DNA from 2 places in the Streptomyces sp. CB03238 genome. Region 1 is predicted to be linked to the other one. Evidence: predicted binding sites of a transcription regulator. Region 1 holds the regulator's gene; the other holds the start of a gene.

Region 1 (6,047 bases):
CGTCCTCAAGGTGCTGGACCGTACGCACACCCCCGGTCGGCCGGAGCGTTGCGTCGAGGAGGCCCGCGTGGCCGGGTTCGAGCACGTCAACCTCGACCTGATCTACGGCACCCCGGGGGAGAGCGACGACGACTGGCGCGCCTCGCTCGACGCGGCGATCGGCGCGGGGCCCGACCACGTCTCGGCGTACGCCCTGATCGTCGAGGAGGGCACGCAGCTGGCGCGGCGCATCCGGCGCGGCGAGGTCCCGATGACGGACGACGACGTCCACGCCGACCGGTACCTGATCGCCGAGGACGTGCTGTCCGGGGCGGGCTTCTCCTGGTACGAGGTGTCCAACTGGGCCACGTCGGAGGCGGGGCGGTGCCTGCACAACGAGCTGTACTGGCGCGGCGCCGACTGGTGGGGCGCGGGACCGGGGGCGCACAGCCATGTGGGCGGCGTGCGGTGGTGGAACGTGAAGCACCCGGGCGCGTACGCCGCCGCCCTCGCGGCCGGGCGGTCGCCGGGGGCGGGGCGCGAAATCCTGACGGAGGAGAACCGGCGGGTGGAGCGGGTGCTGCTGGAGCTGCGGCTGCGGGAGGGGTGCGCTTTGTCGTTGCTGCGGGAGGCGGGGCTGGCCGCTGCCGAGCGCGCGCTAAGGGACGGGCTCCTGGACCCGGGTCCTTACGCCCAGGGGCGGGCCGTGCTGACGCTGCGAGGGCGGCTGCTGGCCGACGCGGTGGTGCGGGACCTGGTGGACTAGGCGCGGGTTCCCGGCGTGGGCGTGTCCGGAGTCGGCGCCCCGCCGGGGGGTTGCGCCACCCGTTCCGCCCAACGTATGCCCACAACCCGCTACCCGGTTACGAAGTCGATCAGCTCCTCCACTCTCCCCAGCAACTCCGGCTCCAGGTCCTTGTACGAGGTGACCTTCGAGAGGATGTGCTGCCAGGCCGCGCCCGTGTTGTCGGGCCAGCCGAGCGCGCGGCACACGCCCGTCTTCCAGTCCTGGCCGTGCGGGACCGAGGGCCACGCCCGGATGCCCACCGACGAGGGCTTCACCGCCTCCCAGATGTCGATGTACGGGTGCCCCACCACCAGGGTGTGGGCGTCCGTGACGGAGGCCGCGATGCGGGACTCCTTGGAGCCGGGGACCAGGTGGTCCACCAGGACCCCGAGGCGCGCGTCGGGGCCAGGGCCGAAGTCCCGGACGATGGCGGGGAGGTCGTCGACGCCCTCCAGGTACTCGACGACGACGCCCTCGATGCGCAGGTCGTCGCCCCAGACCCGCTCCACCAGTTCCGCGTCGTGGCGGCCCTCCACGTAGATGCGCCCCGCACGGGCCACGCGCGCGCGTGCACCCGGAACGGCGATCGAGCCGGATGCCGTGCGCGACGGGCGCGAGGGACCGGCCGACGGGCGGACCAGCGTCACCGTACGGCCCTCCAGGAGGAACCCCCGGGGCGTCAGCGGGAACACCCGGTGCTTGCCGAACCGGTCCTCAAGGGTGACCGTGCCCGCCTCGCAGCCGATCACCGCCCCGCAGAAGCCGGTGCTCACCTCCTCGACCACCAGATCCGGCTCGGCGGGTACCTCCGGCACCGGGGCCGAACGCTTCCAGGAGGGCGTCAGGTCAGGGTCGTAAGCGCGCATTCGCCAGACGCTACGACACCCCGAACCGCCGGGCCAGTTCATCGCGTTGGGCGCGTACGAAGGCGGCGTCGACGGCGGCCCCGTGCCCCGGGACGTACAGGGCGTCCTCGCCGCCCAGCTCCAGCAGCCGGTCCAGGGCGGCCGGCCAGCGTGAGGGGATGGCGTCCGGCCCGGCTTGCGGGTCGCCCGACTCCTCCACGAGGTCCCCGCACAGGACGACCTCCCGGGGACCCGGCACGAGTACGGCCAGGTCGTGGCCGCTGTGGCCCGGCCCCACGTTGGCCAGCAGCACCTGCCGCCCGCCCAGCTCCAGCGTCCACTCGCCGCACACCAGGTGGTGCGGTGCCACCAGGACGTCCGTCGCTTCCACGGCGTCCGCCTCGGCGACCCCGTGACGCACGGCGTCGCCGCGCAGCCCGTCCCGGTCCCTGGTCAGTACGGTGTCGATGCCGACCGCCCCGTACACCTCCGCCCCGGAGAACGCCGCCGTCCCGAGCACATGATCGAAATGAGGGTGGCTCAGTGCGATATGCGTCACTCTCCGGCCGCCCATGAGCCCCTGCGCCTGTGTCCGGATCTCGGCGCCCTCACGGAGCGTGGCGCCCGTGTCGTACAGCAGGGCACCGTCCTCGCCGACGACCAGGGCCGTGGTCGCGTCCCACACCGGCAGCCTTCTGCGGCCCACTCCGTCGGCCAGACGTTCCCACCCGAAGTCTTCCCAAGTGACGTCCATACCGGCGACGCTATCGGCAACGACCAGCCGCGTCGCGCGGTAGCGTGTCCCGCTGCCCTTGCCGGGGGCGTACCCCGGCGCCGTACACTGGCCGGGGACAACTGGCACTCGGGCATCGCGAGTGCCAGCGAAACAGAAGGAACCACGGCCGGCTGGAGGTGCGCGCGATGCTGAGCGAACGCAGACTCGAGGTGCTGCGCGCCATCGTCCAGGACTATGTCGGCACCGAGGAGCCCGTCGGCTCCAAGGCGCTCACGGAGCGCCACAAGCTCGGCGTCTCACCCGCCACCGTGCGCAACGACATGGCGGTGCTGGAGGAGGAGGGCTTCATCGCCCAGCCCCACACCAGCGCGGGCCGCATTCCCACCGACAAGGGCTACCGCCTCTTCGTCGACAAGCTCGCCGGCGTCAAGCCGCTGTCGACGCCGGAGCGGCGCGCCATCCAGAACTTCCTGGACGGTGCCGTCGACCTCGACGACGTCGTCGGCCGTACGGTGCGGCTGCTCGCGCAGCTGACCCGGCAGGTCGCGGTCGTGCAGTACCCGTCCCTGACGCGCTCCACCGTGCGTCATGTGGAGCTGCTGTCGCTGGCCCCCGCCCGGCTGATGCTCGTCCTGATCACCGACACGGGGCGCGTGGAGCAGCGCATGGTCGACTGCCCGGCGCCGTTCGGCGAGACGTCCGTGGCCGACCTGCGGGCGCGGCTGAACAGCCGCGTCGTGGGACGCCGCTTCACGGACGTCCCCAACCTGGTGCAGGACCTTCCCGAGTCCTTCGAGGCGGAGGACCGGGGGACGGTCTCCACGGTGCTGGCCACGCTGCTGGAGACACTGGTGGAAGAGACCGAGGAACGGCTGATGATCGGCGGCACCGCCAATCTCACCCGCTTCGGGCACGACTTCCCGCTGACGATCCGGCCGGTGCTGGAGGCGCTGGAGGAGCAGGTGGTGCTCCTGAAGCTGCTCGGCGAGGCCAAGGACTCGGCCATGACCGTACGTATCGGGCACGAGAACGCCCACGAGGGCCTCAACTCCACGTCCGTCGTCGCGGTCGGCTACGGTTCGGGCGACGAGGCAGTCGCCAAACTCGGCGTGGTCGGACCGACCCGCATGGACTACCCCGGAACGATGGGAGCGGTACGCGCAGTGGCACGTTACGTCGGACAGATCCTGGCGGAGTCGTAAGTGGCCACGGACTACTACGCCGTACTCGGCGTGCGCCGCGACGCGTCCCAGGACGAGATCAAGAAGGCGTTCCGGAGGCTCGCCCGCGAGCTGCACCCGGACGTCAACCCCGATCCGAAGACGCAGGAGCGGTTCAAGGAGATCAACGCCGCCTACGAGGTGCTGTCGGACCCGCAGAAGAAGCAGGTCTACGACCTCGGCGGTGACCCGCTGTCCGCCTCCGGCGCCGGCGCGGGCGCGGGTGGCTTCGGGGCGGGCGGCTTCGGCAACTTCTCCGACATCATGGACGCCTTCTTCGGTACGGCGTCCCAGCGCGGCCCCCGGTCGCGCACACGGCGCGGCCAGGACGCGATGATCCGCCTGGAGATCGACCTCAACGAGGCGGCCTTCGGCACCACCAAGGACATCCAGGTCGACACGGCCGTCGTCTGCACCACCTGCTCCGGCGAGGGCGCGGCGCCCGGTACGTCGGCCCAGACGTGTGACATGTGCCGCGGCCGTGGCGAGGTCTCCCAGGTCACCCGGTCCTTCCTGGGCCAGGTCATGACGTCCCGCCCCTGCCCCCAGTGCCAGGGCTTCGGCACCGTGGTCCCCACGCCGTGCCCGGAGTGCGCGGGTGACGGCCGGGTCAGGTCCCGTCGTACGCTCACGGTCAAGATCCCGGCCGGTGTGGACAACGGCACCCGCATCCAGCTCGCCGGCGAGGGCGAGGTCGGCCCGGGCGGTGGCCCGGCGGGCGACCTGTACGTCGAGATCCACGAGCTGCCGCACGCCGTGTTCCAGCGGCGCGGCGACGACCTGCACTGCACGGTGACCATCCCGATGACGGCGGCCGCGCTGGGCACGAAGTGCCCGCTGGAGACGCTGGACGGGCTGGAGGAGGTCGACGTCCGCCCCGGCACGCAGTCGGGCCAGTCCATCCCGCTGCACGGGCGCGGTGTCACGCACCTGCGGGGCGGCGGACGCGGAGACCTCATCGTGCACGTCGAGGTCCAGACGCCGTCGAAGCTGGACCCGGAGCAGGAGCGGCTGCTGCGGGAGCTGGCCAAGCTGCGGGGCGAGGAGCGGCCCACGGGGCAGTTCCAGCCGGGGCAGCAGGGCCTGTTCTCCCGCCTGAAGGACGCGTTCAACGGCCGCTGACCGGGGCGGTGCCCCCGGTGCCCCTGACGGGGCGGGGTCGTGGTGGTGGGGGCCCCGGACCCCCTGACGGGGGCACGTTGGTTGTACGTGGGGGCTGACGCCCCCACACCTCGGGGCGCGGCAGCTCCGCGCCGCGAGGGCGTGCACGGCCGCCGGACCGGCCCCCCAGCGCAGCGGCTTCGCGCTCGCGTCGGTGCGGCCTTGGGCCGCCTCGAAGGGGGGCAGTGGGTCGGGTTCTGGGCGTAAACGACTGAGCTTGCGAAGGAGAGCCCAGGACACGGTCCCCGGAGCGGCCCCAACGGCACGCTCCCGCGCCGGGCTCTCCCCGAGGGCGCGACCCGCCGGAGCGGCGACCGGCGCATAGGCCCGGGGCGGTCTCCACGGCACCCGTACGGCGCACGGGCAACCCCGAAGGGCGCGGACCGCCGGGGCGGTGACCGGACCAGGGGGCGATGACCGGGGCGGGCCCGTGTGGGTGTGCCGTGGGGGCGTGACACCATGCGTGCATGTCCTCCGCACTGACCGATCTCTGCCGGTACCCGATCGTGCAGGCCCCCATGGCGGGTGGCGCCTCCTGTCCGCAGCTCGTGGCGGCCGTGTCCGAGGCCGGCGGCCTGGGGTTCCTGGCCGCCGGGTACAAGACCGCCGACGGCATGTACCAGGAGATCAAGCAGGTACGCGGGCTGACCTCGCGGCCCTTCGGCGTCAACCTGTTCATGCCGCAGCCCGGGCACGCCGACCCCGCCGCCGTCGACGTCTACCGGCACCAGCTCGCCGGTGAGGCCAGCTGGTACGACACGCCGCTCGGCGACCCCGACGCCGGGCGGGACGACGGGTACGAGGCCAAGCTGGCCATCCTGCTGGACGACCCGGTCCCGGTGGTGTCGTTCACGTTCGGGTGCCCCACCCGCGACACGGTGGCCGCGTTCACGCGGGCCGGGACGTACACGATCGTGACGGTCACCTCGCCCGAGGAGGCCCAGGCCGCGCAGCGGGTGGGCGCACACGCCGTGTGCGTCCAGGGCGTCGAGGCCGGCGGGCACCAGGGCACGCACCGCGACGACCCTGAGACCGGCGGGACCGGCACGGGGCTGCTGTCGCTCATCGCGCTGGTGAAGGAGGCCGTGCCGCTGCCGATCGTCGCCGCCGGCGGCCTGATGCGCGGCAGCCAGATCGCCGCGGTCCTCGCGGCGGGCGCCGACGCCGCACAGCTCGGCACGGCGTTCCTGGTGTGCCCCGAGTCGGGCGCGCACACCCTGCACAAGCAGGCCATGACCAACCCGCTGTTCGTCCGTACGGAGCTGACCCGGGCGTTCTCGGGGCGCCCAGCGCGAGGCCTGGTCAACCGGTTCATGCAC
Region 2 (6,047 bases), on a different contig from region 1:
GACCTTGACCGGGTCGATGACGCCGGCCTTGACCAGGTCGCCGTACTCGCCGGTGGCGGCGTTGAAGCCCTGGCCCTTGTCGAGCTCGGACACCTTGGAGGTGATGACGTAGCCCTCGAGGCCCGCGTTCTCGGCGATCCAGCGCAGCGGCTCGACGGCGGCGCGGCGGACGACGGCGACACCGGTGGCCTCGTCGCCCTCCTTGCCGAGGTTGCCGTCCAGCACCTTGACGGCGTGGACGAGCGCGGAGCCACCACCGGAGACGATGCCCTCCTCGACCGCGGCGCGGGTCGCGGAGATGGCGTCCTCCAGGCGGTGCTTCTTCTCCTTCAGCTCCACCTCGGTGGCGGCGCCGACCTTGATCACGCACACGCCGCCGGCCAGCTTCGCGAGGCGCTCCTGGAGCTTCTCGCGGTCCCAGTCGGAGTCCGTGGTCTCGATCTCGGACTTGATCTGCGCGACGCGGCCGGCCACGTCCTCGGACTTGCCGCCGCCGTCGACGATCGTCGTGTCGTCCTTGGTGACGGTGACGCGGCGGGCGGTGCCCAGCACGTCCAGACCGGCCTGGTCGAGCTTGAGGCCGACCTCCTCGGCGATGACGGTGGCGCCGGTGAGGGCGGCCATGTCGCCGAGCATCGCCTTGCGGCGGTCGCCGAAGCCGGGGGCCTTGACCGCGACGGCGTTGAACGTGCCGCGGATCTTGTTGACGACCAGGGTCGACAGGGCCTCGCCCTCGACGTCCTCGGCGATGATCAGGAGCGGCTTGGAGGAGCCGGCCTGGATGACCTTCTCCAGCAGCGGGAGCAGGTCGGTGATCGCGGCGATCTTGCCCTGGTGGATCAGGATGTACGGGTCGTCGAGGACGGCCTCCATACGCTCCTGGTCGCTGACCATGTACGGGGACAGGTAGCCCTTGTCGAAGGCCATGCCCTCGGTGAAGTCCAGCTCCAGGCCGAAGGTGTTGGACTCCTCGACGGTGATGACACCGTCCTTGCCGACCTTGTCCATCGCCTCGGCGATGAGCTCGCCGACCTGCTGGTCCTGCGCGGAGAGCGCGGCCACGGCGGCGATGTCGGCCTTGTCGTCGATCGGGCGGGCCGAGGCGAGCAGCTCGTCCGAGACGGCCTTGACCGCGGCGTCGATGCCCTTCTTCAGGGCGGCCGGGGAGGCGCCCGCGGCGACGTTGCGCAGACCCTCGCGGACCAGCGCCTGGGCCAGGACGGTGGCGGTGGTGGTGCCGTCACCCGCGATGTCGTTGGTCTTGGTCGCCACCTCCTTCACCAGCTGGGCGCCGAGGTTCTCGTACGGGTCCTCGATCTCGACCTCGCGGGCGATCGTGACACCGTCGTTGGTGATGGTCGGTGCGCCGAACTTCTTGTCGATGACGACGTTGCGGCCCTTGGGGCCGATCGTCACCTTGACCGTGTCGGCAAGCTTGTTGACGCCGCGCTCAAGGGCGCGACGGGCGTCCTCGTCGAACTTCAGGATCTTCGCCATGGGAGCGATTCAGCCCTCTCGGAACTCTGGTTGACGAACCGCGCCCCTCGCCGCCCGGCAATGTGTCATCAGCGGGGGCCAGGGGCGCAGCTCAAAGCAATCTTGCTCGGGTGACTTACTTCTCGACGATCGCGAGCACGTCGCGAGCCGAGAGGACGAGGTACTCCTCGCCGCTGTACTTCACCTCGGTGCCGCCGTACTTGCTGTACAGCACGATGTCGCCGGTCTTGACGTCGAGCGGCAGGCGCTCGCCGTTCTCGAAGCGGCCCGGGCCCACGGCCAGGACGACGCCCTCCTGGGGCTTCTCCTTGGCGGTGTCCGGGATGACCAGGCCAGAGGCCGTGGTCTGCTCGGCGTCGAGCGGCTGGACCACGATGCGGTCCTCGAGCGGCTTGATGGCAACCTTGGAGCTGGTGGTCGTCACGATCCGACCTCCCCCTTCGGAGATCTCACGGGGTTAACTGTCTGAGGTGGCGACCAGGTGGATCCGTCGTCGCGGGTGCCGGACCTGCCCGTCGCTGTGTTGGCACTCTCCGGTGGGGAGTGCCAGAGCCGAGACTATGACCGCGATTAGCACTCGGTCAAGCGGAGTGCCAATTCACCGCCCGGTCGTGGCGTGATAGCGGCCGTACGGGCGGCTCATACGTAGTCCTCCAGCCTGGCCACCGCGTACCCCTTGGCCGTGACGACGTCCATCACCTGCCGGATCATGTCCGGCATGGAGCCGTTCCAGTCCTCCCTGCCCCGGAAGTGGGTGAGGATGATGTCACCGGGATGCAGGTCCCGGTCCCACTCGCGCCACTCCATATGGTCGGGAAAAGCTTCGGCCGCCCATAGGGGCACGGCTCTGACGCCGCACGATTGCGCGGCGCGGAGGGTGTCGGCGTTGTAGTTGCCGTAGGGCGGGCGGAAGAGCGGCGGCCGCTTGCCGAACCGCTTCTCGATGGTGTCCTGCTGCCCGCAGATCTCGCGCTTCTGCTCCGCGTACGAAAGGGCGGGCATGTAGCGGTGGTTGAGGGTGTGGTTGTGCAGGGCCACGCCCTTGTCCTGCATCCGCTTGAAGTAGCCGTAGTCCTCCTTGACCAGGTAGTCACTGAGGAAGGCGCTGTAGGGGATGTCCAGTTCGTCCATCATCCTCAGCAGCTCGGGGTCCTTTTCGGCGCCGTCGTCGATCGTCAGGAACACGATGCGTTCCGTGGTCGGGACGGTGGTGAAGACGGGCGGGAGGGTGGGGTCGCCGACCCCGAAGCCCTTGCGGAAGGTGAGGTGCGGCTTGTCGGCCGCCGCGGGGGGCGGAGGGGCAGCCAGAGGGGCGGCTTTGAGGCCCCACTTCCTGGCGGCGAGGGCGCGGGCGGCCTGGGCGCGCCTGATCTTCTCCACGTACGCGGTGAGGGCGCCGGCCGCGTCGCGCGGCTGCTGGGGCTGCTGGCCTGCGGCGGGCTCGACCGTGCCGCCGCCCGCCGCAGGACCCGCTCCCGGCCCCGCTCCCACGCCACGGGTGCCGGTTTCCGCCGCACAGGCGGAACCGAGCGCCGCGACGACCAGGGCGGCGAGCAGAACACGTGCCCGCTTGCTTACTGTTTGACCTTTTTGTCGTACTAGCTGCATGGCGCCGCATCCTGTCAGCGCGCCGCCCCGACCACCGGCCGACACCGCCGCCTGACGCGCACCATCCCCCGCCTGGCCCACAATGGGCCGGGTGACCGATCTCGCCGCCTTCTCCGCGCTCCTCACCGACGAGGGCCAGACCCTGCTCACCGCCCTGCGCGACTACACCCCCTCCCAGGAGCTGGCGGTCGCCTCCCGGCTGCGCCGCGAGCACCCCGCCGACCTGGTCACGGCGGCGATCACGCATGCCCGGCTGCGGCAGCGGGCGGTGGCGAAGTTCGGCGAGCAGGACGCGCACCGGATGTACTTCACGCCCGGCGGCGTCGAACAGTCCACCCGCAGGACGGTCGCCGAGCACCGCGCCGCCGCCTTCGCCCGCCTCGGCGTACGCAGCGTCGCCGACCTGTGCAGCGGGATCGGCGGCGACGCGATCGCGCTCGCCCGCGCCGGCATCCGGGTCCTCGCCGTCGACCGCGACCCGCTGACGGCCGAGGCCGCCCGCGCGAACGCCGCCGCGCTGGGCCTCGCCGACCTGATCGAGGTGCGCTGTACGGACGTCACGGAGGTCGACACCTCCCCGTACGACGCGGTCTTCGTCGACCCGGCACGGCGCGGCGGCAGGGGGCGCGTGTTCGACCCGGAGGCGTACTCCCCGCCCCTCTCCTGGGCGATCGACGCGGCCCGCAAGGCCCCGCACGCCGCGCTGAAGATCGCCCCCGGCATCCCGCACGAGACGATCCCGCCGGAGGCCGAGGCTGAGTGGGTCTCCGACGGCGGCGATGTGAAGGAGGCGGTGCTGTGGTTCGGCACCCGTCCCGGCACGATCACCGCGACCCTCCTGCCCGGCCCGCACACCCTCACCGGCCGGGGCCTGCCCAACCCGCCCGTCCGCCCCGTCGGCCGCTTCCTGTACGAGCCGGACGGCGCCGTCATCCGCGCGCACCTGGTCGCGGAGGTCGCCGAGGAGCTCGGCGGCGGCCTGGTCGACGAGACGATCGCGTACATCACGGCGGCCGAGCCGCGCCCCACCCCGTACGCCACCGCGTACGAGATCACCGACGAGCTGCCCTTCAACCTCAAGAAGCTGAAGGCCCTGCTGCGCGAACGGGAAGTGGGCACCCTGACGGTGAAGAAGCGCGGCTCGGCGGTCGAACCGGAGGAACTGCGCCGCAAGCTCAAGCCCAAGGGCCCGAACGCGGCCACGGTGTTCCTGACCCGCGTGGCGGGGGCGCCGACGATGCTGCTCGGCCGGCCGGCCGGTGCGGTAGGGCGGTAGGGCGGTAGGGCGGTAGGGCGGTAGGGCGGTCACGACGATGGCACTGCACCCCGAGGGGATATTCACCAGCGGCCCGCTCTTCCAGCTGGTCGGTCTGGCCGCCGGCCCCGGCGATGCGCTGGAGTGGGAAGTCCTGCGACTCAACCGGATCCTGCTGACCGAGCACTGGGACCCGCGCTGGCGCCACCCCTTGCAGCCGCTCGCCTCGCAACTCGACTACATGGCGGTGACGTTCACCGACGCCTTCTTCGACAGCTGCCCGCCGGCCGCGCGCGCCGTGTGGACCGCCGCCGCCGGCGACAGGACCGTACCCGCGTTCATGACGGATCTGGCCCTGCTGCTGCGCCTCGCCGACCGCGAGGGCGAGCCGGACTACGACGCGGTGCCCCTGGCCAGGTGGGAGGCGGAGGCCAGGTTCCCGCTGCTGCGGGACCTGGACCTGTGGGCCTACCTCGGCGAGCACGACTCGTTCGACAGCGCCTTCCAGGAACGCATCGACGGCGAACACCCGTTGTGCGACCGCGAGCTCGTCCCGATCGTCACCCAGGCCCTGCAGGCCCTCGCGCTGTGCGAGCGGTCCACGGCCTTCACCACCGCCTTCCACGCGTACGCCCCCGCCGCCGCCCCGGCCACCCTGGAGGTCGTCGTCGAACTCGGCCAGGCGCACATGGCCGAGCACCACCGCACCAGGCCGGCCTGAGGCGGGCCGCTCACGTCCCGTGCGACTCGAAACGCCAGCGGTGCACCGGGCGGGTGACCAGGTCGGCGGACGGTTCGGCGAGTTCGGGGAGGTCCGCGTCCAAGGGGGCGTTCCACCAGGTCAGGACCAGGACCCGGTCGCCCGGGGCCGTGAAGGTCTCGCGGCGGAGCGGCGGGGTGGGGAGGCGTTGCGCGCGGGCCCAGGCGAGGAGTTCGGCGCCCCGGCCGTCCGCCGCGCGGGCCTCCCACATCAGGGTGACCACCGTCATGAGTAGAGGTTGTCCTTGCTGATCTCGTGGACGTGGTCGTGGTCGTGGTTGCCCGGCACATGAGGGTCGGTGACCGGGAGGGACGAGTCCGCCGACAGCTCCAGGTCCGAGGCCGGCCGGTTGCGGGCCACCATCTCGGCGCCCAGCGCCGCGACCATCGCGCCGTTGTCCGTGCACAGCCCGGGGCGCGGCACGCGCAGCCGGATGCCGGCGCGTTCGCACCGCTCCCCCGCCAGTGCCCGCAGCCGCGAGTTGGCGGCCACGCCGCCGCCGATCATCAGGTGGTCGACGCCCTGGTCCTTGCAGGCCCGTACGGCCTTGCGGGTCAGGACGTCGACGACCGCCTCCTGGAAGGACGCCGCCACGTCCCGTACCGGAACCTCCTCGCCCGCCGCGCGCTTGGCCTCGATCCAGCGGGCGACCGAGGTCTTCAGCCCGGAGAAGGAGAAGTCGTACGCCGGGTCCCGCGGCCCGCTCAGCCCGCGCGGGAACGCGATCGCGTCCGGGTTCCCCTCCTTCGCCAGCCGGTCGATCACCGGCCCGCCCGGAAACCCCAGGTCCAGCACGCGGGCGATCTTGTCGAACGCCTCGCCCGCCGCGTCGTCGATCGTCGCGCCCATCGGCCGTACATCGGAGGTGATGTCCGGGGCGAGCAGCAGCGACGAATGGCCGCCGGACACCAGCAGCGCCATCGTCGG

Evidence for each region. The regulator HrcA, encoded in region 1, represses chaperone genes, less so after heat shock. The targets are predictions, from matches to a motif close to TTNGCACTCNGNNNNNCNGAGTGCNAA.
Region 2: the regulator HrcA is predicted to act here: its motif matches at 2,068-2,094, upstream of groES (co-chaperone GroES).

Annotation. Positions count from the first base shown of each region.
Region 1 covers NZ_NBCN01000001.1:479,845-485,891, forward strand. The annotation lists gene hemW (radical SAM family heme chaperone HemW) at 1-745, shown strand, start outside; gene BKD26_RS02125 (DUF3097 domain-containing protein) at 835-1,632, opposite strand; gene BKD26_RS02130 (MBL fold metallo-hydrolase) at 1,643-2,365, opposite strand; gene hrcA (heat-inducible transcriptional repressor HrcA) at 2,533-3,549, shown strand; gene dnaJ (molecular chaperone DnaJ) at 3,550-4,689, shown strand; gene BKD26_RS02145 (nitronate monooxygenase) at 5,196-6,047, shown strand, end outside.
Region 2 covers NZ_NBCN01000006.1:149,048-155,094, forward strand. The annotation lists gene groL (chaperonin GroEL) at 1-1,497, opposite strand, end outside; gene groES (co-chaperone GroES) at 1,613-1,921, opposite strand; gene BKD26_RS11945 (polysaccharide deacetylase family protein) at 2,137-3,105, opposite strand; gene BKD26_RS11950 (class I SAM-dependent methyltransferase) at 3,197-4,381, shown strand; gene BKD26_RS11955 (hypothetical protein) at 4,419-5,081, shown strand; gene BKD26_RS11960 (hypothetical protein) at 5,092-5,349, opposite strand; gene tsaD (tRNA (adenosine(37)-N6)-threonylcarbamoyltransferase complex transferase subunit TsaD) at 5,346-6,047, opposite strand, start outside.